Regions from separate parts of the Enterobacter sp. UPMP2061 genome, predicted to be linked through region 1. Evidence: predicted binding sites of a transcription regulator. Region 1 holds the regulator's gene; each other region holds the start of a gene.
The links. Region 1 encodes PhoB, which activates phosphate uptake and scavenging genes when phosphate is short. Its sites were predicted from a motif close to CTGTCATAAAACTGNCNNAT; they were not measured.
Positions count from the first base shown of each region.

Region 1 (10,634 bases):
GCACTGTACCGCGAGGCGGCACACCACGTTGTGGATGCGTCAGCGTCACCCGAGAAAGTTGCGATTCAGATTATTACCGCCCTGCGTTTGGCTTGCGCCAGCTAACAGCCGTCTATACTCATAGCTCAGACATAAAAAAAGGATGAGCTATGCCAACCAGACCTCCCTATCCACGTGAAGCCCGCATCGTTACCGTTGAAAAAGGTAACGGCGATCAGACCGTAACCTGGTACCAGCTGCGTGCCGATCACCCTAAACCTGATTCGCTGATCAGCGAACATGAAACCGAACAGGAAGCGCTGGATGCGAAACGGCGCTATGAGGATCCTGAGAAGTCCTGACAGGAATCCGAATTCGTTACAACCGTGCCTGAATCACACTTTTAACATATCGCTGATGTTAAGCAGCAGTTAATATTTAGTTATTACAGGTGGATTCGGAAAGGCCAGTCGATCTTTACATTACGGTGTAGAGATCCCCTGCTACCCTTGGTGCTGTTTTGTTGAAAAAATGAACAGTGCAGCGTAGTGAGCCTGTACCTGTGTGGCAGTTGTGGTAGTAACGGAAGGCGATCAAAATGAAGGCGACGTTGGCGATCCTCACGATTGGTGTGGTGCCTGTAAGCGAAGTATTACCGCTCTTAACCGAGCATGTCTCTGAACAACAAATTACGCATCTCAGTCTGTTAGGGAAGCTGAGTCGGGAAGAGGTCATGGAAGACTACGCGGTCGGAGAGGGGGAAGATCCCCTGGCAACGTTACTCAGTGACGGTAAACTGGCGCATGTGTCGCGCCAGAAAATCGAGCGCGCGCTACAGGGCGTGATCGAAGTGCTCGACAATCAGGACTATGACGTTATTTTGCTGATGAGCACGGCACCCGTTAAAGGACTCAGCGCGCGTAATACCATTCTGCTCGAACCGATGCGGATTATCCCCCCGCTGGTGGCCTCAATTGTTGATGGTCATCAGGTTGGGGTCATCGTTCCCGTTGAGGAACTGCTGGATAACCAGACGGTGAAGTGGGCCGCGCTGGAGCACACCCCGCTTTACGCGCTGGCAAACCCGTTCTGGGACAGCGAAGCGAAGCTGATTGCGGCCGGGCAGGAGTTGATCGACAGAGGGGCGGATGTCCTGATGCTCGACTGCCTGGGCTTCCATCAGCGGCATCGTGATTTACTGCAAAAGGCGCTGGATGTTCCGGTGCTGCTCTCTAACGTCCTGATGGCGCGCCTGGCGTCAGAATTACTGGTGTAATGATTTTGCGTGACAGGTCATGAGCATGGCCCCTATAGTGGATTTTTCTCTATAAATATAAGGGCCAGTTCATGCTTCAAAGTAACGAATACTTTTCCGGTAAAGTGAAATCCATTGGTTTTACCAGCAGCAGCACTGGCCGCGCCAGTGTCGGCGTCATGGCGGAAGGGGAATACACCTTTGGCACCGCAGAAGCGGAAGAGATGACGGTGGTCAGCGGCGCGCTGAACGTCCTGCTGCCAGGTGAAACGGAGTGGAAAGTCTATAGTGCCGGGCAGGTCTTCAACGTGCCGGGCCACAGCGAGTTCCATTTACAGGTTGCAGAGCCAACCTCTTATCTGTGCCGCTATCTGAAATAAAAGCATGCCGGGTGGCGCATTCGCTTACCCGGCCTGCGTTTTGCCTGTTAGCGCTGCGCTTCGCCGCCGAGACCTTCCACCAGGTTCTGAATCAGCGCCGCCAGCTCGCCGGTCATCAGGATAAAGTCTGCGTCAAAGCGCTGAGCATAATCTTCGCGGTCGATATCTTCGTTCTGATCGCGCAGTTCATCGCAGAATTTCAGGCGCTTCACGGAGCCGTCATCACACATCACAAACTGAATGCGCTGCTGCCAGTCGAGTGCCAGTTTGGTCACCACTTTGCCCGCTTCAATGTGCACGGCGATTTCGTCGCTCACCAGATCCTGTTTCTTCGCGCGGATCACGCCGCCATCTTCCAGCAGCGCTTTCAGCTCTGCTTCATCAAGGATCTGGAAGCCCTGCGCGGCAGTCCCGCTGCGCACCCACTCGGTCAGGGTCAGCTCAATCGGCGTTTCCAGCGCCAGCGGTACCACCGGTAATGAGCCAAGGCTCTTACGCAGCAGCGCCAGCGTATCTTCCGCTTTTTTGGCGCTGGCGCAGTCCACCATGATCAGCCCGTTCACGGTGTCGATCCACATCATGGTCTGGCTAAAGCGGCTAAAGGCGCGCGGCAGCAGCGAGTGCAGCACTTCATCCTTCAGCGAATCTTTTTCGGTTTTTTTAAGCTTACGGCCCTGTTCAGCTTCCAGCTTGAAGATCTTCGCTTCGAGCGCTTGCTTAACCACGGGCGTCGGCAGGATCTTCTCTTCTTTACGGGCGCAAACGATGATTTGCCCCGTGCTGCTGGCGTGGGTCAGCGCATCGCTTTGAGAACCCATTGGCGGAACCCAGCCGGTTTTTGCCATATCCTGGCTACCGCAAGGGGTAAAGGAGTAAGCGGCTAACTGTTTTTCCATCTCTTCTGCACGCAGCGAAACGTCGCGGCTGAGACGGTAAACCATCAAATTTTTGAACCACAGCATGATAATTTCCACGGCCTTGTCGTTAAATCAGCGGGCATGATAACGAATTGTCGCATCGCTTGCATTGCTAATCGGGAAGCGGGCTTCTACTCTGTTGATAATCAAAATAATGAGGAGTGTCTTGTGCGTATTGGGATTGATTTGGGCGGCACCAAAACAGAAGTTATTGCGCTGAGCGAGCAGGGGGAGCAACTGTTTCGCCACCGTCTGCCTACGCCGCGCGATGATTATCACCAGACCATAGAGACGATTGCCCGTCTGGTCGATATGGCAGAGCAGGCAACGGGCGAGACGGGCACGGTCGGGATGGGGATCCCCGGCTCCATTTCGCCGTATACCGGCGTGGTGAAAAATGCCAACTCCACCTGGCTCAACGGTCAGCCGTTTGATAAAGACTTAAGCCAACGCCTGAACCGGGAGGTGCGTCTGGCGAATGATGCCAACTGCCTGGCGGTGTCTGAGGCCGTGGATGGCGCAGCGGCTGGCGCGCAGACCGTATTTGCGGTCATTATCGGCACCGGCTGCGGGGCGGGCGTGGCCTTCGGTGGGCGCTCGCATATTGGCAGCAACGGCACCGCGGGCGAGTGGGGACACAATCCGTTGCCGTGGATGGACGAAGATGAACTCAAATACCGCGCCGAAGTACCGTGCTACTGTGGCAAGCAGGGCTGTATTGAGACCTTTATTTCCGGCACGGGGTTTGCCACCGATTATCATCGTCTGAGCGGTCAGCCGCTGAAAGGTAACGAGATTATGCGTCTGGTTGAGGAGCAGGATCCGGTGGCTGAACTGGCGCTCAGCCGCTACGAAATGCGGCTGGCTAAGTCACTGGCGCATGTGATCAATATTCTTGATCCCGACGTGATTGTACTGGGCGGCGGCATGAGCAACGTCGACCGGCTGTACGCCACGGTGCCAACGCTGGTGAAACAGTGGGTATTTGGCGGCGAGTGCGAAACGCCGATCCGCAAAGCCGTCCACGGAGATTCCAGCGGAGTGCGCGGCGCGGCGTGGCTCTGGCCGGAATAAACGCAAAACCGTTTTTGATGTTTGTGCCCTCTCCCCGTGGGAGAGGGCCAGGGTGAGGGCACCAGAGCGCATCATCCCCCCATTTACTGCACCGCAAACTCCCTGTCCAGCCTGCTATATCCCAGCCCGTTGATCTTCTTCACTTTGATCTGCACCGGAATGCGCTCTTTCATTGCCTCTACGTGGCTGATCACGCCAATGGTTTTCCCGGTGGCGTTCAGCGCGTCGAGCGCGTCCAGCGCGGTGTCCAGCGTTTCGCTGTCGAGCGTGCCGAATCCTTCATCCAGGAACAGCGAGTCAATGCGCGTTTTGTGACTGACCAGATCGGAAAGCGCTAAAGCCAGCGCCAGACTGACCAGGAAACTCTCCCCGCCGGAAAGGGTACGGGTATCGCGTACCGCATCGGCCTGCCAGGTATCGACCACTTCCAGCTCCAGCGCGTCGCTGGCTTTACGCTGAAGCAGATAGCGGCCATGCAGACGGTTGAGCTGCTGGTTGGCAAGCCACACCAGATTATCCAGCGTCAGCCCCTGGGCGAATTTACGGAATTTATCGCCGGTGCTGGAGCCTATCAGCGCGTTGAGATAGCCCCAGTCGTCGGCCTGACGCGCCGCCTCCTCAATCTGCTGCATAAGCGCCTGCTGGTGCAGACGGTTATCGGCGTCCTGTTTGAGCTGCTGGCGGATCTCCCCCTGATGCGTGGTGTTGTCCCGAAGCTGTTGCGCCAGCTGGTGTAACTGCGCCTGAAGCGTTGCGGCATCGGTTTCCAGCCCCTCGGGGCGCTGTGCCTGATGCGCCTGAAGCTGCTGGCTTGCCTGCATCGAAAGCGCCGTGGCCTGCTGGAGCTGGTTTTCCAGCGTCTGCTTTTGTTGTTCAAGCTGGTGGATCGACGTTTCATCCAGCAGGGCGGAGAGAAATGCGTCCCGATCGGCAAAGCAGCTCGCGGTCAGCGCGGCGTTGAACTGAGCCTGTGATTGCTGGAGCCGTTCACGCTCAAGCGTCTCCTGTTGCTGTAGGGTGGTGAGCTGACTTTGCAGCGACACGCATTCGTCGTGGATGCCGCGCCAGTTCTCAGGGATAACCGCGTCGGCTTCTGCATCATTGGTAACCGGCAGCGTTTCCAGAATGGGCATCAGGGCGTTAATACCTTCCTGAATCGTACCGTGCTGGGCCTGTTTTTCCTGCCACAGGGTATATTCGCTTTCGCGCGCGCTCAGCCAGGCGCTTTCAGCCCCTTCATCGGGCACGCTAAGCGACAGCGATTGTAACGAGGCTGCCAGCGCCTGACGCGTCGCCGTCAGCTGCTGCTGGTACTGGCGCGCCTGACCTTCCTGTTCATTGAGCTGGTTTTGCAGCGTCAGACGCTGGCTGAGCTGATACAGCTGGCGTTCATACTGTTCCTGTTCGCTCATCCAGGGGGCTATATCATCCTGAATATTCAGCGCTATGTTCAGGGAGGCGCAGACCTCCAGCCACTCCTTAGTAAGTGCTTGCTCTTCCTCAGAGAGAGCCTGTGCTTCCTCTGTCTCGCGCTGGATCTGTTGGGTCAGCGCATTCACCTGCCCGAGCACCAGCAATCCTTCCTCTTTTAGCGCGGCAACCTCTTTCTCCAGCGCGTCGCGGCGGCGCTGATTGTCAGTCAGTTCAAGCGCCTGATACTGCACAACTGCCGGGTGTTCGCGTGAACCGCAGAGCGGGCAAGGCTTACCCGCTTCGAGCTGTGCACGATAGTTCTCAAGATCCTTGATTGTCGCCTCACGCTCACAGAGCGCTTTCAGGTCGGCATAGTGCTGATTTTTCTCTTTGAACTGCTGACGCCGCAGGATCAGCGTTTCATTGAACTTAGCCTGCTCAGCCTGCGCTTTCTGCACGCTTTCCGCATTCTGGCGCAGTCGTTTTTGCAGCGGCTGATAGCGAGCGTGAAGCGCTGTCAGACGCTGGCGGAGCGCCCGCGACTGTGCCTGTTGCTCCATTGCCGTCGCGAGATCCTCAGCCGTCAGCGTCAACCTACTTTCAGGCATCTCAGCCAGCTTCTGACGAAGCTCAGCCATGCGCGCTGACTGGGCAACAAGCTGATTTTTATCGCGACCCAGTTGCGTAAAATGCGCCCGCCAGCCGGCAATTTCCTGCCCCCACTGACGGAAACGATCGTGTTCGGTCAGCCACTGCGTCAGTACCTTGTGCTCTGTCTGCAACTGTTCACGGTTGCGCAGCGCACCGTTGCGAATACGCGAGCGCTGCACCGCTCTGTCGAGTAAGCGAGTATTTACTTCAACAATTCGCTCTGTTGTCTGCGCCAGGCGGGTGGTCTGCTCCTGCTGATACTCCCATAGCGGACGTAGCTGGGCGGCGGGCTGCGCCAGCTTGAGCTTCGCCAGTTGGGGCGCGGCGTCCGTCAGAGCCTGTTGCGCCTGCTGCTGCGAAGCGGCTGCACGCTGCTGCTCACGTATCAGTTCGTCGTTACGCGTAAGCCACTGAAAATCTTTCTGTTGGCTTTGCTGCTGTGCCAGCAGGACTTTTTCTTCGTCAGTAAGTGCCTGCAAACTTTGCTGCAAGTGCTGCTGCTGTTCCTCGCTCAGCAGCACAACCCCTGCGGCCTGCGCTTCGCACATCTCCAGCGCGTTACGTGCCGCTTTGTGTTTTTCAAAAACCATGGCGGAAATCTGGCCGTAAATTTCCGTGCCGGTCAGTTCTTCCAACAGCTCTGCGCGATCGCTCGGTTTAGCATTCAGGAAGGCGGCAAACTGCCCCTGAGAGAGCAACATCGAGCGGGTAAAGCGACCATAGTCCAGCCCGGTAAGCGCGGCGGTTTGTTCCAGCTTATCCGTGACTTTGTCGGCCAGAATTTTGCCGTCTTCGCAGCGGGCCAGCTCAACGCGCGGTGCCTGTAAGTTCCCGTCCGGCTGGTTGCGGGCGCGGTTCTGGCTCCAGAAAGCGCGATAAGCAACGCCTTTGACCTCAAATTCTACTTCCGCCAGGCATTCGGCGGTATCGCGCGTCATCAGGTCGTTTTGCGCCTGAGAGACCTTATTAAGACGCGGCGTTTCGTGGTAAAGCGCCAGGCAGATGGCATCCAGCAGCGTGGTTTTACCCGCGCCGGTTGCGCCGGTGATGGCAAACAGCCCGTTGCTGGCGAACGGCTCCGCGGTGAAATCAATTTTCCACTCACCCTTTAGCGAATTCAGATTTTTCAGACGCAGGCTCAGAATTTTCATGCGTTTTCGTCCTCGTCATGGAGGGAATGCAGGGTCTGGGCAAACAGCTCGTTAAGCCTGGTGCGTCTGGCCTCGTCCACCTCTTCATGCGCAAGCCGCCGCGCGAACACCTCTTCAAGCCGAAGTTCGCTAAGCGTTTCACGCTGGGCGTTGAGCAGTATTTTCTCGCGCTGCTCGCGGCTGCGGCGTACCAGCAGCACCTCCACGGGAAGGTCTTCCGTCAGCGTCTGTATTTTACGCTGCATATCGTACAGGTAGTCGTCGGTGGTGATTTCGATATCGAGCCAGACGGGGGGATTAAGCGCTGCGCCGCGCCACTGCTCAAGCTGAGCGGTAATGGCGGCCAGATCGCCTTTCAGCACCGCCAGCGGCTGGGTGACCGGCACCTCAAGCGTCTCAACGGCGCTGAGTTTGCCTCCGGTGAAGCTCACCAGATGCACGGATTTGGCTTTGCCCGTTTCGTCAAAACTGAGCGAAATGGGCGAGCCGCAGTAGCGGATATGCTCGCAGCCGCCGATGATCTGCGCCCGGTGAATATGCCCGAGGGCAATGTAGTCGGCGGGGGGGAAGTTTTGCGCCGGAAACGCGTCCAGCGTACCGATATAGATCTCGCGCACCGCATCACTCTTACTGGCTCCGACGGTGGTGAGGTGTCCGGTGGCAATGATCGGAATGGCCTGATCGCCGCGCAGGGCGCAGGCTTCCGTATGTTGCTGGTGATAATAGCGGGTGATGGCCTGCAACAGATGCTGCTGTTTTTCGCTGCCGGACAGACCTGCCTGGCTTTGCACGATATCGCGCGGGCGTAAAAACGGAATTGGGCACAGCACTGCGCCCGGCGTGCCGTCGCGTTTTTTCAGGATCTGCGGCGCGTGTCCGGCGCTGGCCACCACGGTGGTATTGAGGAACGCCAGAATATCGCGGGATTCATTCAGCGTCGCCACCGAGTCATGGTTTCCGGCGACAATCACCAGGTGACAACCGGTTTGCTGGAGGTTGACCACAAAACGGTTGTACAGCTCACGCGCATAGCTCGGCGGCGATCCGGTATCAAAAATGTCGCCCGCCACAATAATCGCGTCCACCTCGTGAGCCTGAGCCGTCTCCAGCAGCCAGTTCAGGAACGCTTCATGTTCCGCGGCGCGGCTTTTGCTGTAAAAATTTTGACCCAGGTGCCAGTCTGAGGTGTGAAGTATGCGCATAAAAGATCCGTGGCAATAATAAGAAAGCAGGATTATAAACGTTCGGGGAACGGAAAATAACCGCTGTAATAAAACAACAGTTTGCTATTTATAGTGGTAATGTTTTTCATAAATCTGTCATAAATCTGACGCATAATGACGCCGCATTACAGACTTGTAACTTAAATACGATAAGACAGGGCAAAGTATGGCGAGACGTATTCTGGTCGTAGAAGATGAAGCTCCGATCCGTGAAATGGTGTGCTTCGTGCTTGAACAAAATGGCTTCCAGCCGGTTGAAGCGGAAGATTATGACAGCGCGGTGAACCAGCTGAATGAACCCTGGCCCGATCTGATCCTGCTGGACTGGATGCTGCCTGGCGGTTCCGGATTGCAGTTTATCAAGCATATCAAACGCGAGGCGATGACCCGCGATATCCCGGTGGTAATGCTGACGGCGCGCGGCGAGGAAGAGGATCGCGTGCGCGGTCTGGAAACCGGCGCGGACGATTACATCACTAAACCGTTCTCCCCGAAAGAGCTGGTGGCGCGTATTAAAGCCGTGATGCGCCGTATTTCACCGATGGCGGTGGAAGAGGTGATTGAGATGCAGGGGCTGAGCCTGGATCCTACCTCACACCGGGTCATGACCGGTGAAAATCCCCTCGATATGGGACCGACCGAATTTAAGCTCCTGCACTTCTTTATGACCCACCCGGAGCGCGTTTACAGCCGCGAACAGTTGCTGAATAACGTCTGGGGAACTAACGTCTATGTCGAAGACCGAACGGTTGACGTCCATATTCGCCGCCTGCGTAAAGCACTGGAACTGAGCGGCCACGATCGCATGGTACAGACGGTCCGCGGCACGGGTTATCGTTTCTCGACCCGTTTCTGAACAATGACAGGAGTGTGACGCGTGCTGGAACGTCTGTCATGGAAAAGGCTCGTCTTTGAACTGATCTTATGCTGTATTCCGGCCCTCATTCTGGGGGCTATCTTTGGCTATCTGCCGTGGTTTTTACTGGTGGCCGTGACGGGATTGCTCGTCTGGCATTTCTGGAATTTACTGCGTCTCTCCTGGTGGCTGTGGGTCGACAGAAGTATGACACCCCCGCCGGGAAGCGGGAGCTGGGAACCGCTACTCTACGGTCTGCACCAGATGCAGATGCGTAACAAAAAGCGCCGTCGTGAGCTGGGAAGCCTGATCAAACGCTTTCGTAGCGGTGCGGAGTCGCTGCCGGACGCGGTGATCCTGACGACAGAAGAAGGGACAATCTTCTGGTGTAATGGCCTCGCGCAACAGCTGCTGGGCCTGCGCTGGCCGGATGATAATGGTCAGAACATCCTGAACCTTCTGCGTTATCCCGAGTTCACGCTGTATCTGAAAAAGCGGGATTTTTCGCGCCCGCATAATCTGAAGCTCAATAACGGTCGCCATCTGGAAATCCGCGTGATGCCCTACAGCGATCGGCAGTGGCTGATGGTGGCGCGGGACGTCACCCAGATGCACCAGCTTGAGGGCGCGAGACGTAACTTCTTTGCCAACGTCAGCCACGAGCTGCGTACGCCGTTGACGGTGCTTCAGGGCTACCTGGAGATGATGCAGGAGCAAACGCTTGAGGGGCCGCCGCGTGAGAAAGCGCTGCATACCATGCGGGAGCAGACGTTCCGCATGGAAGGGCTGGTCAAACAGCTGCTGACGCTTTCAAAGATTGAGGCTGCCCCGTCGCTGGCGCTAAACGACATCATTGATGTACCGATGATGTTGCGGGTGGTGGAGCGCGAAGCCCAAACGCTGAGTCATAATCAGCACACCCTGAGTTTTGACGTTGATAACACGCTGAAAGTGCTCGGCAGTGAAGATGAGCTGCGAAGCGCTATCTCAAACCTGGTCTATAACGCCGTGAATCATACCCCGAAAGGGACGCATATCGCGGTGCGCTGGCAGCATACCCCGGCGGGCGCTGAGTTTAGCGTCGAGGACAACGGGCCGGGGATTGGGCCCGAGCACCTCCCGCGTCTCACCGAACGATTCTACCGGGTGGATAAGGCGCGCTCGCGGCAGACCGGCGGGAGCGGACTGGGACTGGCAATTGTGAAGCATGCCGTCAGCCACCACGAAAGCCGGCTCAATATCGAAAGCACCCTGGGTAAGGGCACGCGCTTTAGCTTCGTGATTCCGGAACGATTAATTGCCAAAAAAAGCGCCTGACGGCAGATGTGTCAGGCTACCTTTCCACGGGCCAGCGATTGCTGGCCCGTTTGCTTTGCAGTCAAGCGAAACGCGGATGAATATTATACGGCTGGTGCTTTTTTGTTCGCATGATTAGCCATGAGTTTTTCTTATACATGGCATATTATGTTGGTCTGCATTTTCATGCTGGCATATTGTTCTGGTTTTACGATCCCTTCTTGCCTTTAAACGTTATAAGCGTTTAAATTGCCCCCCATATACTGTCAGACCGACTGTATTTGCGTGGTAAATCGAAAAACTATTCTTCGCCACGCCAGGACGGGAGCATATCCCGCTGAAATTGAGCAAATTTTCCGCTGTATCGTCCCGTCAGGGATGGCGAAAATCTCAACGTATTCAACACCACATCCACAGGCAGTAAGGTTTTATGACCCAT
Region 1 covers NZ_JBSKJP010000001.1:82,008-92,641, forward strand. The annotation lists gene aroL (shikimate kinase AroL) at 1-105, shown strand, start outside; gene yaiA (protein YaiA) at 150-341, shown strand; gene ACWKXX_RS00440 (AroM family protein) at 578-1,255, shown strand; gene ppnP (pyrimidine/purine nucleoside phosphorylase) at 1,327-1,614, shown strand; gene rdgC (recombination-associated protein RdgC) at 1,662-2,576, opposite strand; gene mak (fructokinase) at 2,700-3,605, shown strand; gene sbcC (exonuclease subunit SbcC) at 3,689-6,820, opposite strand; gene sbcD (exonuclease subunit SbcD) at 6,817-8,022, opposite strand; gene phoB (phosphate response regulator transcription factor PhoB) at 8,210-8,899, shown strand; gene phoR (phosphate regulon sensor histidine kinase PhoR) at 8,921-10,216, shown strand; gene brnQ (branched-chain amino acid transporter carrier protein BrnQ) at 10,626-10,634, shown strand, end outside.

Region 2 (10,634 bases), on a different contig from region 1:
GGTATGGAAATATTTACCTGACGCTGAGCCGTGAACAGTACTGGCGAACGGATAACGTTGAACGGCTGATCCAGATTGGTTACAGCAACAGCTGGAAACAGATGACGTGGAATGCGTCATGGAACTATACCGATACTGCGAATCATCACGATGGGGACTGGGAAAAGGATGGCGAAAACGAACACGTTTTCATGCTGTCACTCTCGCTTCCGCTCTCCCAGTGGTTACCGAACACCTACGCCAACTATAACGTTACTGGCAACAATAAAAACAGCGTCTCCCATCAGGTAGGCCTGAACGGAAGGCTGCTTCAGAACAACAACTTGAACTGGAACATACAGCAATCCGTTGATGAAAGTGGCGGCAGTACGGGGGGGAATGCGGGACTGGAATGGGACGCGGCTTATGGCTCCATGAAAGGTAACTATGCCTGGAGCAACGAAACCCGAAGTCTCAATTATGGCGTCAGCGGCGGCATTCTACTGCATTCAGAAGGTGTCACCTTCTCACAGGAAATGGGAGAAACCGTCGCGCTGGTGAAAGCTCCAGGAGCGGCGGGCCTGGCGGTGGAAAACAGCAGCGGTGTCGCGACGGACTGGCGCGGCTACACCGTAAAAACGCAGCTGTCACCCTATGATGAAAATCGTATCGCAATTGGCGACAGCGACTTTGCCTCTGGCAATGTTGAACTGGAAAAAAGCGTCCAGAATCTGGTTCCCACCCGTGGAGCGGTAGTAAAAGCGGAATTCGTTACGCATATCGGCTACCGCATCCTTTTCAGCGTTCATCTCAGCAATGGCAAACCTGCGCCTTTTGGGGCAACGGGATCGGCAACGCTGGACACCGGAAGCGTTACGGGCATTGTCGGAGAAGAGGGCGAACTCTATCTCTCAGGCCTGCCGGAAAAGGGGCAATTCACGTTGACGCTAAACGACGGCGCAACCTGTCGGGCGGAATACACGCTTCAACAACAGCCTGACGCTGGACTGGTGCAGATGCCCGTCACGTGTCGATAAAGGATTAAAATGAAACTGCAATACTGGCTTTTAGCCTTACTGACCTGCGTCTTTTATGCGCATGCGGCCCCAACCGGTTATTGTGTGCCAGACAATGGCAAATATCATAACTACCTCAATTTTACAGAGCAGTTTTCCATTACGGACAATATAGCCGGGACGACAACGCTTATTAATGTGAATAATAACAACACCTCGTTTAAAGGTACCTGCTACTGTCTGACCGGGTCGAATCAGAGTTACGATCACACCTACATAACCAGCGTCGTTAATCCGGCGCTGGTGCCCGCGGGAAGCAGGAACAATGTCGCCTATTTTAACCTGAATGAAAACGTTGATATCGGCCTGCTTGTTTACATACTTGGTGTCGGTTATACGGCCGTGCCTTTTGATCATCTGCCGAATAAAACCGGTACTCCCTATCAATGTCATAACGGCGTGAGTTCCGCCACCACGTTTTATAGTGGCGGCTCGGGGCAGGTCTATTTGTACGTTAAAAAAGCCTTTACCGGGGTGATGACGATCCCGGCGACGCTGGTGGCGAATATCTATGCCACGATCGACCCGCGTACTGTTTCGAATGAGATTATTTCTGATGTGATTGTTCAGGGAACAGTGACGGTTCCTCAATCTTGTGAGATTGACGAGGGGCAGGCCATTGTTTTTGATTTCAATAAAATCCTGGCGTCAGAGTTTTCGTCGACGAAAGGGAAAGCGCTGACCGATCGCAAAATCACTCGTACCGTGAACATCAAATGCACCAATATGATGTTCTACGACAAGCTCGACGCAACCCTGCATGCCTCAGCCGTGGCTTCTGATAATTCGATGATTGCGACGGACAACGAAGACGTAGGAATTAAAGTCTACGATAAATATAATCGGGAAGTGAATACGAATGGCGGTGCCCTTGAAGCGGAAACGACTAAAATTCCCGACATCATGGGGGATACGCTGGGCACGCTGACATTTTCAAGCGCGCCTGCCAGCGCGACAGGAGCGAGGCCCAAACCAGGCCAGTTCAATGCAACGGCAACTCTGACGATTGAAATCGCTCATTAAAATGACAACGGCTGTTTATGACAGCCGTTGTCATATCAGCTACGCTAAAACTGATTCATTGCAAAAAAGATGACAAAAATATGACCATGCTGTGAATTAATGGCTTTATTTTTCATGTGGTTACATCCATCGCTGGCTTTGTCATAAAACTGTCATATTTCGTACATTTATCTGTCACCTGTTTGTCCTATTTTGCTCATCGTAGCCACTTAAACAATGATTTACGAAATCCTTGCAGGAGACATTATGAAAGTTATGCGTACCACTGTCGCAACTGTTGTCGCCGCGACCTTATCAATGAGCGCTTTCTCTGCCTTTGCAGCAGCAAGCCTGACTGGCGCTGGTGCAACCTTCCCTGCGCCGGTGTATGCCAAATGGGCGGATACCTACCAGAAAGAGACCGGCAACAAGGTCAACTATCAGGGTATCGGCTCCTCCGGTGGCGTAAAACAAATTACCGCGAATACCGTTGATTTCGGCGCATCCGACGCTCCGCTGTCTGATGAGAAACTGAATCAGGAAGGCCTGTTCCAGTTCCCGACCGTGATCGGCGGCGTTGTGCTGGCTGTTAACATCCCTGGCCTGAAATCAGGCGAGCTGGTGCTGGACGGCAAAACCCTGGGTGACATCTACCTGGGCAAAATCAAAAAATGGGATGACGAAGCCATCACTAAGCTGAACCCGGGCGTTAAGCTGCCTTCGCAGAATATCGCGGTGGTTCGTCGTGCTGACGGCTCTGGTACCTCTTTCGTGTTCACCAGCTACCTGGCGAAAGTGAACGAAGAGTGGAAATCTAAAGTCGGTTCCGGCTCTACCGTTAACTGGCCAACCGGTCTGGGCGGTAAAGGCAACGACGGTATCGCAGCCTTTGTACAGCGTCTGCCTGGCTCTATCGGCTACGTAGAATACGCTTACGCTAAGCAGAACAACCTGGCTTACACCAAACTGGTTTCTGCCGACGGCAAACCGGTTAGCCCGACCGAAGAGAACTTCGCCAACGCCGCGAAAGGCGCTGACTGGAGCAAATCCTTCGCGCAGGACCTGACCAACCAGAAAGGCGACGATGCATGGCCTATCACGTCTACCACCTTCATTCTGGTCCACAAAGAGCAGAAGAAGCCTGAGCAGGGTGCTGAAGTGCTGAAGTTCTTCGACTGGGCATATAAAAATGGCGGCAAACAGGCTAACGATCTGGATTACGCCAGCCTGCCAGACAGCGTGGTTGAGCAGATCCGTGCTGCATGGAAAACCAACGTGAAAGACAGCAGCGGTAAAGCGCTGTATTAACAGGATATATTTAACGAAGATGGCGGGTGGCGCTGCGCTTACCCGCCCTACGGTTTACTCTGTAGGCCCGGTAAGCGTCAGCGCCGCCGGGCATATTCGTAAAAACGTCTCAAACAGAAGAGTAATTTATGGCTGCAACCAAGCCTGCATTTAACCCTCCGGGTAAAAAAGGTGACATGATTTTCAGCGCGCTGGTGAAACTGGCTGCGCTGATTGTGCTATTGCTGCTGGGCGGCATTATCGTGTCCCTGATTTTCTCCTCCTGGCCGAGCATTCAAAAATTTGGTTTCGCCTTCCTGTGGACCAAAGAGTGGGATGCGCCGAACGATATTTACGGTGCGCTGGTGCCGATTTACGGCACGCTGGTGACCTCTTTTATCGCCCTGCTGATTGCGGTTCCGGTGAGCTTTGGTATTGCCCTGTTCCTGACGGAACTGGCGCCAGGCTGGCTGCGACGTCCGCTGGGTATCGCCATTGAACTGCTGGCGGCCATCCCAAGTATCGTTTACGGCATGTGGGGCCTGTTTATCTTCGCGCCGCTGTTTGCGACGTACTTCCAGGAGCCGGTCGGTAACGTTCTCTCTGCCATTCCGTTTGTGGGGGCGCTGTTCTCCGGCCCGGCATTCGGTATCGGCATTCTGGCGGCAGGTGTGATCCTCGCCATCATGATTATTCCGTACATTGCGGCGGTCATGCGCGATGTCTTCGAACAAACCCCGGTGATGATGAAAGAGTCCGCCTACGGTATCGGCTGCACCACCTGGGAAGTTATCTGGCGCATCGTCCTTCCGTTCACCAAAAACGGGGTGATTGGCGGCATTATGCTGGGCTTAGGCCGCGCGCTGGGTGAAACCATGGCGGTCACCTTTATCATCGGCAACACCTACCAGCTCGACAGCGCCTCGCTTTATATGCCGGGGAACAGTATTACCTCTGCGCTGGCGAACGAATTTGCCGAAGCAGAATCCGGGCTGCACGTCGCCGCGCTGATGGAACTGGGTCTGATCCTGTTTGTTATCACCTTTATTGTGCTGGCTATCTCCAAGCTGATGATTATGCGTCTGGCTAAAAACGAGGGGGCACGCTAATGGCGACTCTCGACATGCAAAACACCGCTCAGCTTGCGGAATCCCGTCGCAAAATGCAGTCAAAGCGCCGGATTAAAAACCGCATTGCGTTGACGCTTTCCATGGCGACGATGGCGTTCGGCCTGTTCTGGCTGATCTGGATCCTGATGTCCACCATCACCCGGGGTATTGATGGAATGTCCCTGGCGCTGTTCACCGAGATGACGCCGCCGCCGAACACGGCGGGTGGTGGTCTGGCAAACGCTCTGGCGGGCAGCGGCCTGTTGATCCTGTGGGCGACCGTTTTCGGTACGCCGTTGGGCATCATGGCGGGTATCTATCTGGCGGAATATGGCCGCAAGTCCTGGATCGCTGAAGTCATCCGCTTCATTAACGACATTCTGCTTTCTGCCCCGTCGATTGTCGTGGGTCTGTTTGTTTACACCATCGTGGTGGCGCAAATGGAACACTTCTCCGGCTGGGCGGGTGTGATTGCGCTGGCGCTGTTGCAGGTGCCTATCGTTATTCGTACCACTGAAAACATGCTGAAACTGGTGCCGGACAGCCTGCGTGAAGCGGCTTACGCGCTGGGTACGCCTAAATGGAAGATGATTTCGGCGATCACCCTGAAAGCGTCCGTCTCGGGGATCATGACCGGTATCCTGCTGGCTATCGCCCGTATCGCCGGTGAAACCGCACCGCTGCTGTTTACCGCCCTCTCCAATCAGTTCTGGAGCACGGACATGATGCAGCCGATCGCCAACCTGCCGGTGACGATCTTTAAATTTGCGATGAGCCCATTCGCGGAATGGCAGCAGCTGGCCTGGGCCGGGGTGCTGATCATCACCCTTTGCGTACTGTTGCTGAACATTCTGGCGCGCGTCATTTTCGCGAAGAAGAAACACGGTTAAATTTTTACGGCGCGGCAGCTCGCGGCGCCGAATGAGGAAATGAGTCAATGAGTATGGTTGATACTGCCCCGGGTAAGATTCAGGTTCGTGATTTGAACTTCTACTACGGCAAATTCCATGCCCTGAAGAATATCAACCTGGATATCGCAAAGAACCAGGTAACGGCATTTATCGGTCCGTCCGGCTGTGGCAAATCCACGCTGCTGCGCACCTTTAACAAAATGTATTCGCTCTATCCGGAGCAGCGCGCAGAAGGTGAAATTCTGCTGGACGGTGACAACATCCTGACCAATACCCAGGATATCGCCCTGCTGCGTGCGAAAGTGGGGATGGTATTCCAGAAACCCACGCCGTTCCCGATGTCGATCTATGACAACATCGCCTTTGGTGTGCGTCTGTTTGAGAAGCTCTCCCGTGCGGATATGGACGAGCGCGTGCAGTGGGCATTGACCAAGGCCGCATTATGGAACGAAACCAAAGATAAACTTCACCAGAGTGGGTACTCTCTCTCCGGTGGTCAGCAGCAGCGTCTGTGCATTGCGCGCGGTATCGCCATTCGCCCGGAAGTCTTGCTGCTGGATGAGCCGTGCTCAGCCCTGGACCCGATCTCAACCGGGCGTATCGAAGAGCTGATCACCGAGCTGAAGCAGGATTACACCGTGGTGATCGTGACCCACAACATGCAGCAGGCTGCACGTTGTTCTGACCACACGGCGTTTATGTATCTGGGCGAGTTGATTGAGTTCAGCGATACGGACGCGCTGTTCACTCGTCCGGCGAAGAAACAAACCGAAGATTATATTACTGGCCGCTACGGTTGATTTGCCTTAGTGCATGTGGAGAAACCATGGACAACCTCAATCTTAATAAACACATTTCCGGCCAGTTTAACGCAGAGCTGGAAAGCATTCGCACCCAGGTGATGACCATGGGCGGCATGGTCGAGCAGCAGCTTTCTGATGCGATCACGGCGATGCACAACCAGGACAGCGAGCTGGCGAAGCGCGTTATTGAAGGCGACCACAACGTCAATATGATGGAAGTCGCCATCGACGAAGCCTGCGTGCGCATCATTGCGAAGCGTCAGCCGACGGCGAGCGACCTGCGTCTGGTGATGGCGATCATCAAAACCATCGCCGAGCTGGAGCGTATCGGTGACGTGGCGGATAAAATCTGCCGTACCGCGCTGGAGAAATTCTCCCAGCAGCACCAGCCGCTGCTGGTGAGCCTGGAGTCTCTCGGGCGCCACACCGTGCAGATGCTGCACGACGTGCTGGACGCTTTCGCGCGCATGGATCTGGACGAAGCGGTCCGTATCTACCGTGAAGACAAGAAAGTTGACCAGGAATACGAAGGCATTGTGCGTCAGCTGATGACCTACATGATGGAAGATTCTCGTACCATTCCAAGCGTACTGACCGCGCTGTTCTGCGCGCGCTCCATCGAGCGTATCGGTGACCGTTGCCAGAACATTTGCGAATACATTTTCTATTTCGTGAAGGGGCAGGATTTCCGACACGTGGGCGGCGACGAGCTGGACAAGCTGCTGGCGGGTAAAGATCCGAAAGAGTGATATGTGTGGCGGGTGGCGCTAACGCTTACCCGCCCTACGTTAATTCAACGCGTAATATCCCACCCGCGCGCCTTCCACAACGCTGGCAGTTGCGCCAGATCGGTAAAGGTTGTCACTTTTGGATGGTCGATCGGCTTGTTGTGCGGATCGGCGCAGAAGTAAAACACCTCCATCCCCGCATCAATCCCTGACTGCGCGCCGGCAGATGAGTCATCCACCAGAATGCAGTTCTCCACGTTGACGTTCATCGCCTTCGCCGCGTGGAACATCAGCGCCGGATCGGGCTTCCAGCGCTGGATATCGTAGCCGCTGAACAGTTTTTCCGGGAAGTGGTGCAACATCTCCAGCTTGCCGAGCGAGTGCTGCATTTTGCTGACCGGGCCGTTAGAGACCACGCAGATCGGCACCGTCATCGCATCCAGCAGCGCGTTAGCGCCGGCGATAACTTCCAGCTCGGCGTCGAAGAGGCGTGCGACCTCGGCGCGGTACACCGGTTCCAGATCCGCTTTCACCAGATCCACCCCGTGCTCTTCGTTAATGATGTCGATGATCTCGTACAGCTTCACGCCCTTAAAGCGTTTAAACACCTCTTCGAGATCGAGCGTAATACCAAATTCCTGGAACATGGCGACATACGCGCGGGAACAAATGACCTCACTGTCGACCAGCGTACCGTCACAGTCGAAAAATACCGCTTCAATTCCGGACATGCCTTTCCCTTTTAACAAGTTTAACGTTTTCGTACGGCAGTTCACCGGGACGCAATCGTTGCCGTATAAGCAAAATCAATGAAAAAAGTATCCCGTAACCGCCACTATTGTCGCATTTTGGTATAGGATAGCGACGAATTTTCCCTCCTTGTTCGGAAATTGATGATGAGTCAACAACACACTACCCAGACATCTGGTCAGGGGCTGCTTGAGCGCGTGTTCAAACTGCGCGAGCACGGCACAACGGCACGCACCGAAGTGATCGCCGGTTTTACTACCTTCCTGACGATGGTCTATATCGTTTTCGTTAACCCGCAAATTCTGGGCGTGGCTGGCATGGACACCAGCGCCGTCTTTGTAACCACCTGTCTGATCGCGGCCCTTGGCAGCATCCTGATGGGCGTTTTCGCTAATCTGCCCGTGGCGCTGGCCCCGGCAATGGGTCTGAATGCGTTCTTTGCGTTCGTGGTGGTTCAGGCGATGGGCCTGCCGTGGCAGGTTGGGATGGGCGCTATTTTCTGGGGCGCGGTCGGCCTGCTGCTGCTGACCATCTTCCGCGTGCGCTACTGGATGATTGCGAACATTCCCGTGAGCCTGCGCGTGGGCATCACCAGCGGTATCGGTCTGTTCATCGGCATGATGGGGCTGAAAAACGCTGGCGTTATCGTGGCGAACCCGGAAACGCTGGTGAGCATTGGTAACCTGACCTCTCACAGCGTGCTGCTGGGCGTGCTGGGCTTCTTTATCATCGCGATCCTGGCATCGCGCAACATCCATGCTGCGGTGCTGGTCTCTATCATTGTGACCACGCTGCTGGGCTGGATGCTGGGTGACGTGCATTACAACGGTATCGTCTCTGCGCCACCGAGCGTCTCTACCGTGATTGGCCACGTTGATCTGGCGGGCTCGCTGAACCTGGGACTGGCCGGGGTGATTTTCTCCTTCATGCTGGTCAACCTGTTTGACTCCTCCGGTACGCTGATTGGCGTGACCGACAAAGCGGGTCTGGCAGATGAAAAAGGCAAATTCCCGCGCATGAAGCAGGCGCTGTATGTGGATAGCATCTCTTCCGTTGCTGGCTCTTTCATCGGTACCTCGTCTGTTACCGCTTACATTGAATCCTCTTCCGGTGTGTCCGTGGGCGGTCGTACCGGCCTGACGGCGGTAGTTGTGGGTCTGCTGTTCCTGCTGGTGATCTTCCTCTCTCCGCTGGCGGGGATGGTGCCACCATACGCGGCAGCCGGCGCGCTGATTTACGTCGGCGTGCTGATGACCTCAAGCCTGGCGCGCGTGAAGTGGGAAGATCTGACGGAAGCCGTTCCGGCATTTATTACCGCGGTGATGATGCCGTTCAGCTTCTCGATCACTGAAGGTATCGCGTTGGGCTTTATCTCTTACTGTGTGATGAAGATCGGTACCGGCCGCTTCCGCGAACTTAGCCCGTGCGTGATTATTGTGGCGCTGCTGTTTGTGCTGAAGATTGTGTTTATTGATGCACACTAAGATGCTGGTGGTGTCAGGTGGCGCTTCGCTTACCTGACCTACTGACGAGTGTAGGCCCGGTAAGCGCTAGCGCCACCGGGCTTTTTTATCAGGCCTTCACCCGCTTAATATAATCCCCAAACGCGGTCAGCTGGCCAGAGAGATGGTCACGCGTACTCTGATCCACCACTTCACCCGTCTGCGGGTCGACCTTGTTCTGAATCACGCCGCCCATAAATTCCGGCTTGTTCATCACCATCGCATCCAGGAACACCAGGATCTGACGCAGGTGATACTGGCAGCGCGCGCCGCCGATGGCGCCCATTGAGCTGGTCTGGATCAGCACAGGTTTACCAGACAGCGGCTGCTCCGGTAAACGGGACAGCCAGTCAATGGCGTTCTTCAAACCACCCGGCACCGAGTAGTTATACTCAGGCGTCACAATCACCACGCCGTCAGCCTGACGGATTTGCTCGGCTATCGCTTCCACACTCTGCGGGAACCCTTCTTCCTGCTGAACGTCAGCATCATAAAGCGGGATGTCGCCAATGGACGGCAGGGCACTGATCTCCATTCCCGCAGGCGCCAGCTGCGGCAGCGTACGGGCAACCATCCCGTTAAAAGAACCTTTGCGCAGGCTTCCCAGTAACGTAACAACTTTCAACGTATCAGACATGATTACTCCTGTTTCATCATGATGATCCTGGACGGATCAGCTATGGGTGTATGCTTTTTCTGCCGGTAAACTGGTTAATCGCATCAGGCGCGCGGCGGGCTCGTTCGCGCGCTCAGGTACATCCGGAAGACTACGCCAACCGCGAGTGCTGTCAAACTCCCAGATTTTCAGCCGTTCGATGGCGGGGGTCACCGCAACGGACCAGATCAGTACGTCCTCAGCGTCGCAGAGTGCCTCTACCAGCGAGGCTTTTGTCGCGCGCAGGCGTCCGGAGCCGGGGAGCAGCTGCAACAGGCTGGCGTCGTCTGACGCCGCGCCGCTCAGTTTGCGGATGCTCTGGCGAAGGGTGATGAGCTGCGCTCTGGCTTCAACGGGGTCGTTCTGGTTACGTATCCACAGCTTCTCATTGCTGGAGAGCGGGTATTCATCGAGCGCATTAGCACCATGGAAGCTGCGCGTGACGCGTTGTAGCTCCATATCCAGGCCGCAATCACCTTCCGTCGTCAGCGCGACGCCAACAATGTTGCCGGTGTACGCAATGGAAAAATGGGGGAGTGCCGGGTCCGCAAAAACCGGGCGACCTTCTGGCTGGGTGAGTATGTCCGGTAATTCGCTGGTGCCGTAGAGCATAAAAAGCAGTTCTGCGAGGAGCGCTCTGGAAGCTAAAAACCGCGTCCTGCGGTGTTCAGGTAGTTTGAGCGCCTCACTGTGACAGGCTGAAGAAAGTCTGGCCGATACGAGATGCCCTTCCGTTAATGTTCCTCGTGCAAAGTGCGTAGCCATTTTTCGCTCCTTGATAATGGTCGTAGTCGGTTAAACGGTTACATGATTATCGCTTAACTCAGCTTCT
Region 2 covers NZ_JBSKJP010000005.1:32,828-43,461, forward strand. The annotation lists gene ACWKXX_RS12175 (fimbria/pilus outer membrane usher protein) at 1-1,016, shown strand, start outside; gene ACWKXX_RS12180 (fimbrial protein) at 1,026-2,078, shown strand; gene pstS (phosphate ABC transporter substrate-binding protein PstS) at 2,325-3,365, shown strand; gene pstC (phosphate ABC transporter permease PstC) at 3,494-4,453, shown strand; gene pstA (phosphate ABC transporter permease PstA) at 4,453-5,343, shown strand; gene pstB (phosphate ABC transporter ATP-binding protein PstB) at 5,391-6,164, shown strand; gene phoU (phosphate signaling complex protein PhoU) at 6,191-6,916, shown strand; gene yieH (6-phosphogluconate phosphatase) at 6,961-7,626, opposite strand; gene adeP (adenine permease AdeP) at 7,792-9,129, shown strand; gene ACWKXX_RS12220 (NADPH-dependent FMN reductase) at 9,218-9,784, opposite strand; gene ACWKXX_RS12225 (4'-phosphopantetheinyl transferase family protein) at 9,821-10,567, opposite strand.
Region 2: pstS (phosphate ABC transporter substrate-binding protein PstS) is a predicted target of PhoB. The motif match lies at 2,217-2,236, and genes of this name have one in related genera.

Region 3 (10,634 bases), on a different contig from region 1:
CCCGGTCTTCGATTGCGCTATAGTGTTTTGACCATTGAAATGGGAGAACACAATGATAAATGTGGAAATGTTATCCACTGGCGACGAAGTGCTGCATGGGCAAATCATTGATACCAATGCCGCCTGGCTCGCCGATCTCTTCTTTGAGCAAGGATTACCGTTAACGCGCCGCAACACCGTAGGTGACAATCTTGAGTCGCTGGTCAACGTTCTTCGCGAGCGCAGCGAACGCTGCGACGTGCTGATTGTGAACGGCGGGCTGGGACCCACCAGCGACGATCTCAGCGCGCTGGCCGCCGCCACGGCCAAAGGCGAAGGCCTGGTTCTGCACGAGGCGTGGCTGGCACAGATGGAGCGCTTTTTCTCCGGGCGTGGCCGCGTGATGGCCCCCAGCAACCGCAAGCAGGCTGAAATTCCCGCCAGCGCGGAACTGATTGATAACCCGGTCGGCACCGCCTGCGGGTTTGCCGTTCAGCTGAACCGCTGCCTGATGTTCTTCACCCCGGGCGTGCCGTCGGAATTTAAAGTGATGGTCGAGCAGCAGATCCTGCCGCGCCTGCGCGCGCGCTTTACGCTGCCTGAACCGCCGCTGTGCCTGCGTCTGACCACCTTTGGTCGCTCGGAAAGCGATCTGGCCCAGAGCCTCGATCACCTGCAACTGCCTCCCGGCGTGTCGATGGGCTATCGCTCCTCCATGCCGATTATTGAACTGAAGCTGACCGGACCGGCGTCAGAGAAAGCCGCCATGCTGGCGCTGTGGCCGGAAGTGCAGCGCGTCGCCGGGGAAAGCCTGATTTTCGAAGGAACGGAAGGGCTGCCGGCGCAGATCGCAGGGCATTTGCAGTCCCGCCAGCTGAGCGTGACGTTAAGCGAGCAGTTTACCGGTGGGCTTCTGGCGCTTCAGCTTACCCGGGCGGGTGCGCCGCTGCTGGCCAGTGAAGTGGTGCCGTTCCAGCAGGAGACGCTGGCGCAGACCGCGCGCTGGGCGTCCGAGCGCAGAGTGAAGCATTTCGCCGGGCTGGCGCTGTTTGTGGGCGGGCTGGATGAGGAGCACCTCAACTTCGCCCTGGCAACGCCGGAAGGGACGCACGCCCTGCGGGTCAGGATGAGCATTACCCGCCACAGCCTGGCCGTGCGTCAGGAGGTGTGCGCGATGATGGCGCTGAACATGCTGCGCCGCTGGCTGAACGGGAAAGAGGTCGCCAGCGAGCACGGCTGGATCAACGTCGTCGAATCGCTGTTCGTGGAGTGAGAGTGTGCCGGGGCCGTGTCCCCGGCAACGGTTACGCCAGCGCTTTTGCCAGCAAGGTAATGGGATGTTCACAGCGTTTGCTGGTGGACATCTCGATCTGCCACTTGCAGGTTTCGCAGTCCGTCACCACGATATCTGCGCCGCTCTCTTCAATCTGCCGGAACAGCGGCGCGCCAATGGCCTGTGACGTTGGGTAGTTTTCACGCTTGAAGCCGTACGTGCCTGCGATGCCGCAGCAGCGTGAGTCCAGCACCGTCAGCTCCAGCCCCGGTATCAGCCGCAGCAGCTCAAGCGTATAGATCGACCAGCCCATCTTCTCCATATGACATGGCGTGTGATACACCACCTTCAGCGGCAATTTGCCCAGCGGTAACGTCTGCCCGCTGTCCAGTTTGCGCCAGAGAAAACGGGTCGCCAGCTCAATGTGCTCGCGCAGGCCGGTGTTATCTACATCCAGCAGATGCGGATATTCATCGCGCAGCGTGAAGGTACAGGTTGACGACGTCGCCAGTACCGGTATGCCTTTGTCGACGATCGCCTCGCGTAAAAAGGTGACGTTGCTGCTCGCCTGCTTGCGCGCTTTGTCGATGAAACCGTTGGCAATCAGCGGAACGCCGCAGCACTTTTCTTTGCTCAGCAGCTGAACGCCCGTTCCCATGGCGTTTAGCACTTTCAGCAGGTCTTTTCCCAGCTGCGGATGGTTGTAGTTCACGTAGCAGCCGTGGAAGAAGGCGACCTGCTCAGAGAACTGCGCCTGTTCTGCCGCCACGGATTTAAACCAGCGGCGGAAGGTGCCGTGAGAATATTTCGGCAGACTGCGGTGATGGTCGATTTTGAGCGTCGCATCCAGCAGCCTGCGCACCGGCTTCAGGGCGGTGGCGGCATTGACGACCGGCGCGAAAGGCGTCGAGAGGCTACCCATCAGATCGGTGTGGCTCAGTATCGCGTCACGCAGCGTCGGTTTTTGCGTACTGTAGCGGGCGCGGGCGCGCTGGATGATATCGCCTATTTTCACGTCCGACGGGCAGGCAACTTCGCAGCGTTTGCAGTTGATGCAGTATTTCAGCGCCTCGTCGTAGAGCGCGCCATCCTTCAGGCGCAGACGCTCCCCGTCGGGACCGGCCTGTTTCGGGCCGGGATAGCGCGGATCGACGCCGCTGACCGGGCAAACCGTGGTGCAGACCGTGCATTTGATACAGCTTTCAAATTGGGTGTCGTTCATTGTGCTCCCTCCCTGCGCTGGATAATCTGCTCCGCGACATGCAGCGCAGTGACGGCGCAGACGCCGCCACCGCAGCCCTGCGCCACGGGATCGTACCCGCCCAGAACCGAGCCGATGGCGTAAAGATTTTCAACCGGTTCCCCGCCCAGCCGCGGGCGCAGTTGGCTGTCGACGATCACGCCGAACTGCTGCCAGGGCTGCGGGGTGAAGAAATCGCTTTGATACCAGTCCGCGCGGGAAGCGCTTTGCCGGACGTCCAGACCGAGGATCGCCTCACGCACGCCATCCCGGCTGCTCAGCAGACCGTTGCTGAAGAAACTGCCGCTTGCCAGCACCGTAAAGCGTGCGCGAAGCGGGATGTCGCCGTGGTTGCGGGTCCAGATTTCGCTTACCGCGCCCTCAGCCAGGGTGATTTTTTTCACCTCGTCGCCTGCCATCCAGACGCCACCCTGGGCAACAAACTGACGCTGAAGCTGGGTGTGCAGACGAATGCCGGGCACGGAAGGGGGGAGCGTCGGCAGTAAACCGAGCGTACAGGGCAGGCGCGCCGAGAGCCAGCGCCAGAGCCGGTTGTCCGTTAAGCCAAAACAGGCGGGCATAAACAGGGCGTCGCAGGTCTCGCCGAGCGGTTGAAGCGCCGCGTACAGCTGCGGCCAGTAACTTTCATTATCCAGCAGGCGGGCAATGTTCACCGCACGAAACTCGCTGGGGTTTTCGCGCAGCACGTCGAGTTCGGGGAGATCAATCTCCGCCGTATCCACCTGAACATCCTGCTGTCTGAGAGACGCGGCGGCCAGATGCGGCTGGAAATCGAGGAAGCCGCTGATCCCCACCACCCGCACGCGCTCGGCAGCGATGGGGGCGACAGGCACCTCTTCCGGGCTAAGCCAGGCGGCGCGCAGGGTGCCGAGCGGCGTGACGCGCTGATGATTTTGCTCGGCGTCACCCTGCATGCGTGCGCCGCAGGTGGTGAGCAGGTGTTCGGTTTCGCAGGCAAAGCGGGCCATATTCTCTGCGCCCGTCAGGCGGTAGGGATGTTCAGGCGGCAGATCGGCGAACGATAGCGCGCCCAGTAAATCCAGCGAGCCGGAAGAGAAGTGCAGGGCACTCTGACCGCGAGTGACAATGGCGCAGCGCAGACCCCGCTGCGTCAGTTTGAGGCCGCACAGCAGGCCCGCCAGTCCCCCACCCACAATCACGGTATCAAATTTCATGGTTGTGCTCCTTCTCCAGACCGCAAAGCCCCTGATAGACCCAGCGGGTAAACTCGCTTTCGCGCAGGGCATCGCCCCAGGCGACGGGCTGAATGCCTTTCCAGCGCTCGTTTAAAAAATCGCTGAGCTGGGCAAGCGACTGGGTTGACGTGGTGGCGTGAAAACGTTGCAGCAGCCCGGCGGCACGGCATGCGCACAGCTCCCCCTGACAGGTGCCCATCCCGACGCGCGTGCGGCGGCGTAAATCGAGCAGGTTGTTCACCGTCAGGTTTTCCACGGCATACTGCACCTCGCCTGCGGTCACGGCTTCGCATTCGCACACCAGGCTGCGGCTGAGTCGCCCTTCACCGAGCCAGGTTGGGGTGCGGTCGCCGTGGCGGTAAATCGCTGAACCGCGAAGCGGGGCAGGGAGTGAAATGATTTTGTGCAGCGTTTTTTCTGTCGATTGCTGCGAGCCGGGCAGAGCCTGTTCCGCCGTCACGCACGGTGCGGTGTTGCCGAGCTTACGGCAGACGGCATCGGTGGCCCACTGGGCCATCAGCCGGTAGGTCATCAGCTTGCCGCCGGTAATGGTGATAAACCCGTCCATGCCGTCACGTTCGGCGTGATCGAGCAGCACGATGCCGCGGCTGACGTTACGCCCGCTCGGATCGTTATCGCTGGCGACAAGGGGACGCACGCCCGCGTAGGCACGCAGAATACGCGTCTGCGCCATCACCGGGGCCAGCTTTTCCCCTTCGCGCAGCAGGATATCCACCTCTTCAGCGGTGACGCGGTTGTAATCAATTTCGCTGTAGTCCACATGCATTGAGGTCGTGCCGATTAACGAAATGGTGTCCCCCGGCACGAGGATATCGGCGTCAGACGGTTTACGGCAGCGGTTGATGACATGGTTATTGATGCGGTGGTCGAGGATCAGCAGCGAGCCTTTCGCCGGGAACATGCGCACCGACAGGTCCGCGTATTCCGCGATGCGCTGGCCCCAGATCCCCGCCGCGTTGACCACGACGGCGGCATACAGCTCGCGGTGTTCGTTGTACTGCACATCAAACACGCGCACCCCGCGCACGCTATTACCTTCACGAATAAGCCCGGTGACGTGATGCCCGGTCAGGATCTGGGCGCCGTGTTCCCGCGCGTCGAGCATATTGGCGGCGGTCAGGCGGAAAGGATCAACGGTTCCGTCCGGTACTTTTACCGCGCCCAGTAACGCCGGGTTTACCGAGGGTTCAAGACGGCGCGCCTGCGCAGGATCGATCGCCTCGGCCTGAATGCCTGCCGCCGTGCAGGCGGTGATAAAGGTTTGCTGAAAGCCGAGGTCATCTTCTGGAAGGGTGATAAAAAGACCGTTGGTCGGTTCAACGCAGTGGCGGGCGATGCGCCTGAGGATCTGGTTTTCAGCGATACACTCGCGTGCTGACTCAGCGTCAGTGACCGCATAGCGGGCGCCGCTGTGCAACAGACCGTGATTACGTCCCGTCGCGCCGGTGGCGATATCGTGGCGTTCCAGAAGCGTGACGCTCAATCCCCGCAGGGCGCAGTCGCGTGCGATGCCGGCACCCGTCGCGCCACCGCCAATGATAATCACATCGCTGAAGCGTGGATCGTGAATTGTCATTGCCTTTCCTCTATGTTCGTTTTTTAGCATTTAGCCACATTAATCGTGTGGTTTGTTTGATTTCGAACATAAACGCGCGAAATTCGAAAGTGAAACATGATTTCATGCGCTTTTTTGCGCATTCTGTCATATTTCTGTAACAATCTGTGCGTTGATTCACAGTAACATTCACCGTGATTTCTTAACATCGCCGCCTCTGTAGCCGGGCGCGAGATGCCCGGTCATTTTTTGAAAGGCCACGGAGGCTGTTATGCTCAGTATCTTTAAACCTGCGCCACATCGGGCGCGACTGCCAGAGGCAGAGATTGATCCTCTCTACCGCCGTCTGCGTTGGCAAATCTTCCTCGGGATCTTCTTCGGGTATGCGGCGTACTATCTGGTACGTAAAAACTTTGCGCTCGCCATGCCGTACCTGGTGGAACAGGGCTTCTCTCGCGGCGATCTGGGATTTGCGCTGTCGGGGATCTCCATCGCGTACGGTTTTTCGAAGTTCATTATGGGGTCGGTGTCGGATCGTTCGAATCCGCGCGTGTTCCTGCCCGCTGGTCTGATCCTCGCGGCAGCGGTGATGCTGTTCATGGGCTTTGTGCCGTGGGCGACCTCCAGCATTGCCATCATGTTCGTGCTGCTGTTCCTCTGCGGCTGGTTCCAGGGGATGGGGTGGCCGCCATGCGGACGCACCATGGTTCACTGGTGGTCACAGAAAGAGCGTGGCGGCATTGTATCGGTCTGGAACTGCGCGCATAACGTCGGCGGCGGGCTTCCGCCGCTGCTGTTCCTGCTGGGGATGGCCTGGTTCAACGACTGGCATGCCGCGCTCTATATGCCAGCCTTTGGTGCCATTCTGGTGGCGATCATCGCCTTTGCCCTGATGCGCGACACGCCGCAGTCCTGCGGCCTGCCGCCGATCGAAGAGTACAAAAACGACTACCCGGATGATTACAGCGAGAAGCACGAAGAAGAGCTGACGGCAAAGCAGATCTTCATGAAGTATGTGCTGCCAAATAAGCTGCTGTGGTACATCGCGGTGGCGAACGTATTTGTCTACCTGCTGCGCTACGGCATCCTCGACTGGTCGCCAACCTACCTGAAAGAGGTGAAGCACTTCGCGCTGGATAAATCCTCCTGGGCCTATTTCCTGTATGAATACGCGGGCATTCCCGGCACGCTGATCTGCGGCTGGATGTCGGACAAAGTGTTTAAGGGCAACCGTGGGGCGACGGGCGTGTTCTTTATGACGCTGGTCACCATCGCGACGGTCGTTTACTGGCTTAACCCGCCGGGTAATCCGGGCGTGGATATGGCCTGTATGATCGTCATCGGCTTCCTGATTTATGGTCCGGTTATGCTGATTGGCCTGCATGCGCTGGAGCTGGCGCCGAAGAAAGCGGCAGGCACGGCGGCAGGCTTTACCGGTCTGTTTGGCTACCTCGGCGGTTCAGTGGCGGCAAGTGCCATCGTCGGTTATACCGTCGACTTCTTCGGCTGGGACGGCGGCTTTATGGTGATGATTGGCGGCAGCGTGCTGGCTGTTCTGCTGCTGGTTGTTGTGATGATTGGTGAAAAACGTCACCACGCCGAAGTGCTGGCGCGTCGTCAATAAGGAGCATTGCGATGAAATTAACTCAGTTAGCGACAGGCCTGCTGCTGGCGGGCCTGATGACAGGCTCCGCGCTGGCGGCGGATAAGATCGTGATCGCCCACCGTGGCGCCAGCGGTTATCTGCCGGAGCATACGCTGCCGGCAAAAGCGATGGCCTATGCCCAGGGCGCGGATTATCTGGAGCAGGATCTGGTGATGACGAAGGACGACCAGCTGGTCGTTCTGCATGACCACTATCTTGACCGCGTGACGGACGTGGCGGAGCGTTTCCCGGATCGCGCCCGTAAAGATGGTCGCTACTACGCCATCGACTTCACGCTGGCGGAGATCCGCTCGCTGAAGTTTACCGAGGGCTTCGAGATTGAAAACGGTAAGAAGGTACAGGTCTATCCGGGACGTTTCCCGATGGGCAAGTCTGACTTCCGTATTCACACCTTCGAAGAGGAGATCGAGTTTGTTCAGGGGCTGAACCACTCGACAGGAAAAAATATCGGTATCTACCCGGAAATCAAAGCGCCGTGGTTCCACCATCAGGAAGGGAAGGACATTGCCGCGAAGACGCTGGAGGTACTGAAAAAGTACGGCTACACCAGCAAGCAGGATAAGGTTTTCCTGCAATGTTTCGACGCCGCGGAACTGAAGCGCATCAAAACCGAGCTGGAGCCGAAAATGGGGATGGATCTCAATCTGGTGCAGCTGATTGCGTATACCGACTGGAATGAAACCCAGGAAAAACAGCCGGACGGGAAGTGGGTGAACTACACCTACGACTGGATGTTTAAGCCGGGCGCGATGAAGCAGATTGCGCAGTACGCCGACGGCATCGGGCCGGATTACCACATGCTGGTGGCGGAAGGCTCAACGCCGGGTCACGTGAAGCTGACGGCGATGGTGAAAGAGGCGCATGCGAGCAAGATGCAGGTGCATCCGTATACCGTACGCGCAGACCAGCTGCCGGAGTATGCGACGGACGTGAATCAGCTTTACGACGTACTGTATAACCAGGCGGATGTGGACGGGGTGTTTACGGATTTCCCGGATAAAGCGGTGAGCTTTTTGAAGGATAAACGCTGAAATTGCCGGGTGGCGGCTGCGCCTTACCCGGCCTACGAACTGCGGTTTTGTAGGTCGGGTCAGCGAAGCGCCACCCGACATAATTACATCTCGATCTCAATATCGCCTTTTGCCCGGCAGCAGCAGGGCAAAATCTCCCCTTCACTGATAAAGGCCAGCGGTTCGGTCAGCCAGTCTACCTGGCCTGCGACCAGACGGCAGCGGCAGGAGCCGCAGTAGCCTTCACGACACTGGTACTCTACTTCTACCTGATGCGCTTCAAGCGCCACCAGCAGAGAAGGGTGCTCTTCCTGGCACAACACCTCTGTACCAGAAAGGCTCAGCGTTACGCGGCTCATCAGAGCTGGAAATCGCTCAGGTCGTCGGTGTTGACTTCAGAATCAATCTGACCGACCAGATAAGAACTCACTTCCACTTCCTGCGGCGCAACCTGCACGTTATCGGACACCAGCCAGGTGTTGATCCACGGAATCGGGTTAGAGCGCGTCTGGAATGGCAGATCGAGACCCACAGCCTGCATGCGGATGTTAGTGATGTACTCCACGTACTGGCACAGAATGTCTTTGTTCAGGCCAATCATGGAGCCGTCGCGGAACAGGTAGTCTGCCCACTCTTTCTCCTGCTGGGCGGCCAGCACGAACAGATCGTAGCATTCCTGCTTGCACTCTTCGGCAATCGCAGCCATTTCCGGGTCGTCCGCGCCGCTGCGCAGCAGGTTCAGCATGTGCTGAGTCCCGGTCAGATGCAGGGCTTCGTCACGGGCGATCAGGCGGATGATTTTGGCGTTGCCTTCCATCAGCTTGCGCTCGGCAAAGGCGAAGGAGCAGGCGAAGCTCACGTAGAAGCGGATCGCTTCCAGCGCGTTAACGCTCATCAGGCACAGGTACAGCTGCTTTTTCAGGGCCCGCAGGTTTACGGTAATGGTTTTGCCGTTCACGTTATGCGTGCCTTCGCCCAGCAGATGCCAGTAGCTGGTCATCTCGATCAGCTCATCGTAGTAGTGCGCAATGCCTTCCGCGCGCTTCTGGATCTGCTCGTTGGTGACGATATCGTCAAACACCACCGCCGGATCGTTCACGATGTTGCGGATGATGTGGGTGTAAGAGCGGGAGTGGATCGTCTCGGAGAACGCCCAGGTTTCCACCCAGGTTTCCAGCTCAGGAATCGAGATCAGCGGCAGCAGCGCCACGTTCGGACTACGGCCCTGAATGGAGTCCAGCAGCGTCTGGTACTTCAGGTTGCTGAGGAAGATGTGCTTTTCGTGTTCCGGCAGCGCCTGGAAATCGATACGGTCGCGGGAAACGTCAACTTCTTCCGGACGCCAGAAGAAGGAGAGTTGCTTTTCAATCAGCTTTTCGAAGATGTCATATTTTTGCTGATCGTAGCGTGCCACGTTGACCGGCTGGCCGAAGAACATCGGCTCTTTGAGCTGGTCGTTTTTCGTCTGTGAAAAGGTGGTATATGCCATTGCGGTGAGTCCTGTTGAGATTTTATTGCCCGGCGGCACTGCGTTTGCCGGGCCTACAAAACCGTAGGCCGGGTAAGCGTAGCGCCACCCGGCGAAGTGCTTAGATCTTACATGCGCCGCTTTCGCAGCCATCGTCCTGAATTGACGGCACCAGGTCGTCCTGGGCGTCTTCCGCACCATCACGGGTGTTGTGATAGTACAGCGTTTTCACGCCAAATTTATAGGCGGTGAGCAGGTCTTTCAGCAGTTGCTGCATCGGAACCTTGCCAGACGGGAAGCGCGTTGGGTCGTAGTTGGTATTGGCAGAGATCGACTGGTCGATAAACTTCTGCATGATACCCACCAGTTGCAGATAGCCGTCGTTGTTTGGCATTTCCCACAGCAGCTCGTAGTTGTCACCCAGCGTTTCGTAATCCGGCACCACCTGACGCAGCACGCCGTCTTTCGACGCTTTGATGCTGACGTGGCCGCGCGGTGGCTCAATACCGTTGGTGGCGTTGGAGATCTGCGAAGAGGTCTCGGACGGCATCAGGGCAGAGAGCGTGGAGTTACGCAGGCCGTGAGTCTTAATGGACTCGCGCAGGCCTTCCCAGTCGAGGTGCAGCGGCTCGCTGACGATCGCATCCAGGTCTTTTTTGTAGGTGTCGATCGGCAGAATGCCTTTCGCGTAGGTGGTTTCGTTGAACCACGGGCACGCGCCTTGCTCTTTCGCCAGCTCGTTAGAGGCTTTCATCAGGTAGTACTGGATCGCTTCGAACGTCTGGTGCGTCAGATTGTTGGCGCTGCCGTCGGAGTAACGCTTGCCGTTTTTCGCCAGCCAGTAGGCGAAGTTGATCACGCCGATACCTAAAGTGCGACGGCCCATTGCGCCGCGTTTTGCCGCCGGGATTGGGTAATCCTGGTAATCCAGCAGGGCGTCGAGCGCACGAACCGCCAGCACCGCCAGCTCTTCCAGCTCGTCCAGGCTCTTAATCGCACCCAGGTTGAACGCGGACAGCGTACAGAGCGCGATTTCACCGTTTTCGTCGTTCACGTCTTCCAGCGGTTTAGTCGGCAGGGCGATCTCCAGGCACAGGTTGGACTGGCGCACTGGCGCAACCACCGGGTCAAACGGGCTGTGGGTGTTGCAGTGGTCAACGTTCTGGATGTAGATACGGCCGGTAGAAGCACGTTCCTGCATCATC
Region 3 covers NZ_JBSKJP010000002.1:287,412-298,045, forward strand. The annotation lists gene ACWKXX_RS06935 (nicotinamide mononucleotide deamidase-related protein YfaY) at 53-1,252, shown strand; gene glpC (anaerobic glycerol-3-phosphate dehydrogenase subunit GlpC) at 1,284-2,474, opposite strand; gene glpB (glycerol-3-phosphate dehydrogenase subunit GlpB) at 2,471-3,688, opposite strand; gene glpA (anaerobic glycerol-3-phosphate dehydrogenase subunit A) at 3,678-5,306, opposite strand; gene glpT (glycerol-3-phosphate transporter) at 5,557-6,909, shown strand; gene glpQ (glycerophosphodiester phosphodiesterase) at 6,921-7,982, shown strand; gene yfaE (class I ribonucleotide reductase maintenance protein YfaE) at 8,066-8,320, opposite strand; gene nrdB (class Ia ribonucleoside-diphosphate reductase subunit beta) at 8,320-9,450, opposite strand; gene nrdA (class 1a ribonucleoside-diphosphate reductase subunit alpha) at 9,551-10,634, opposite strand, start outside.
Region 3: glpT (glycerol-3-phosphate transporter) is a predicted target of PhoB. The motif match lies at 5,430-5,449, and genes of this name have one in related genera.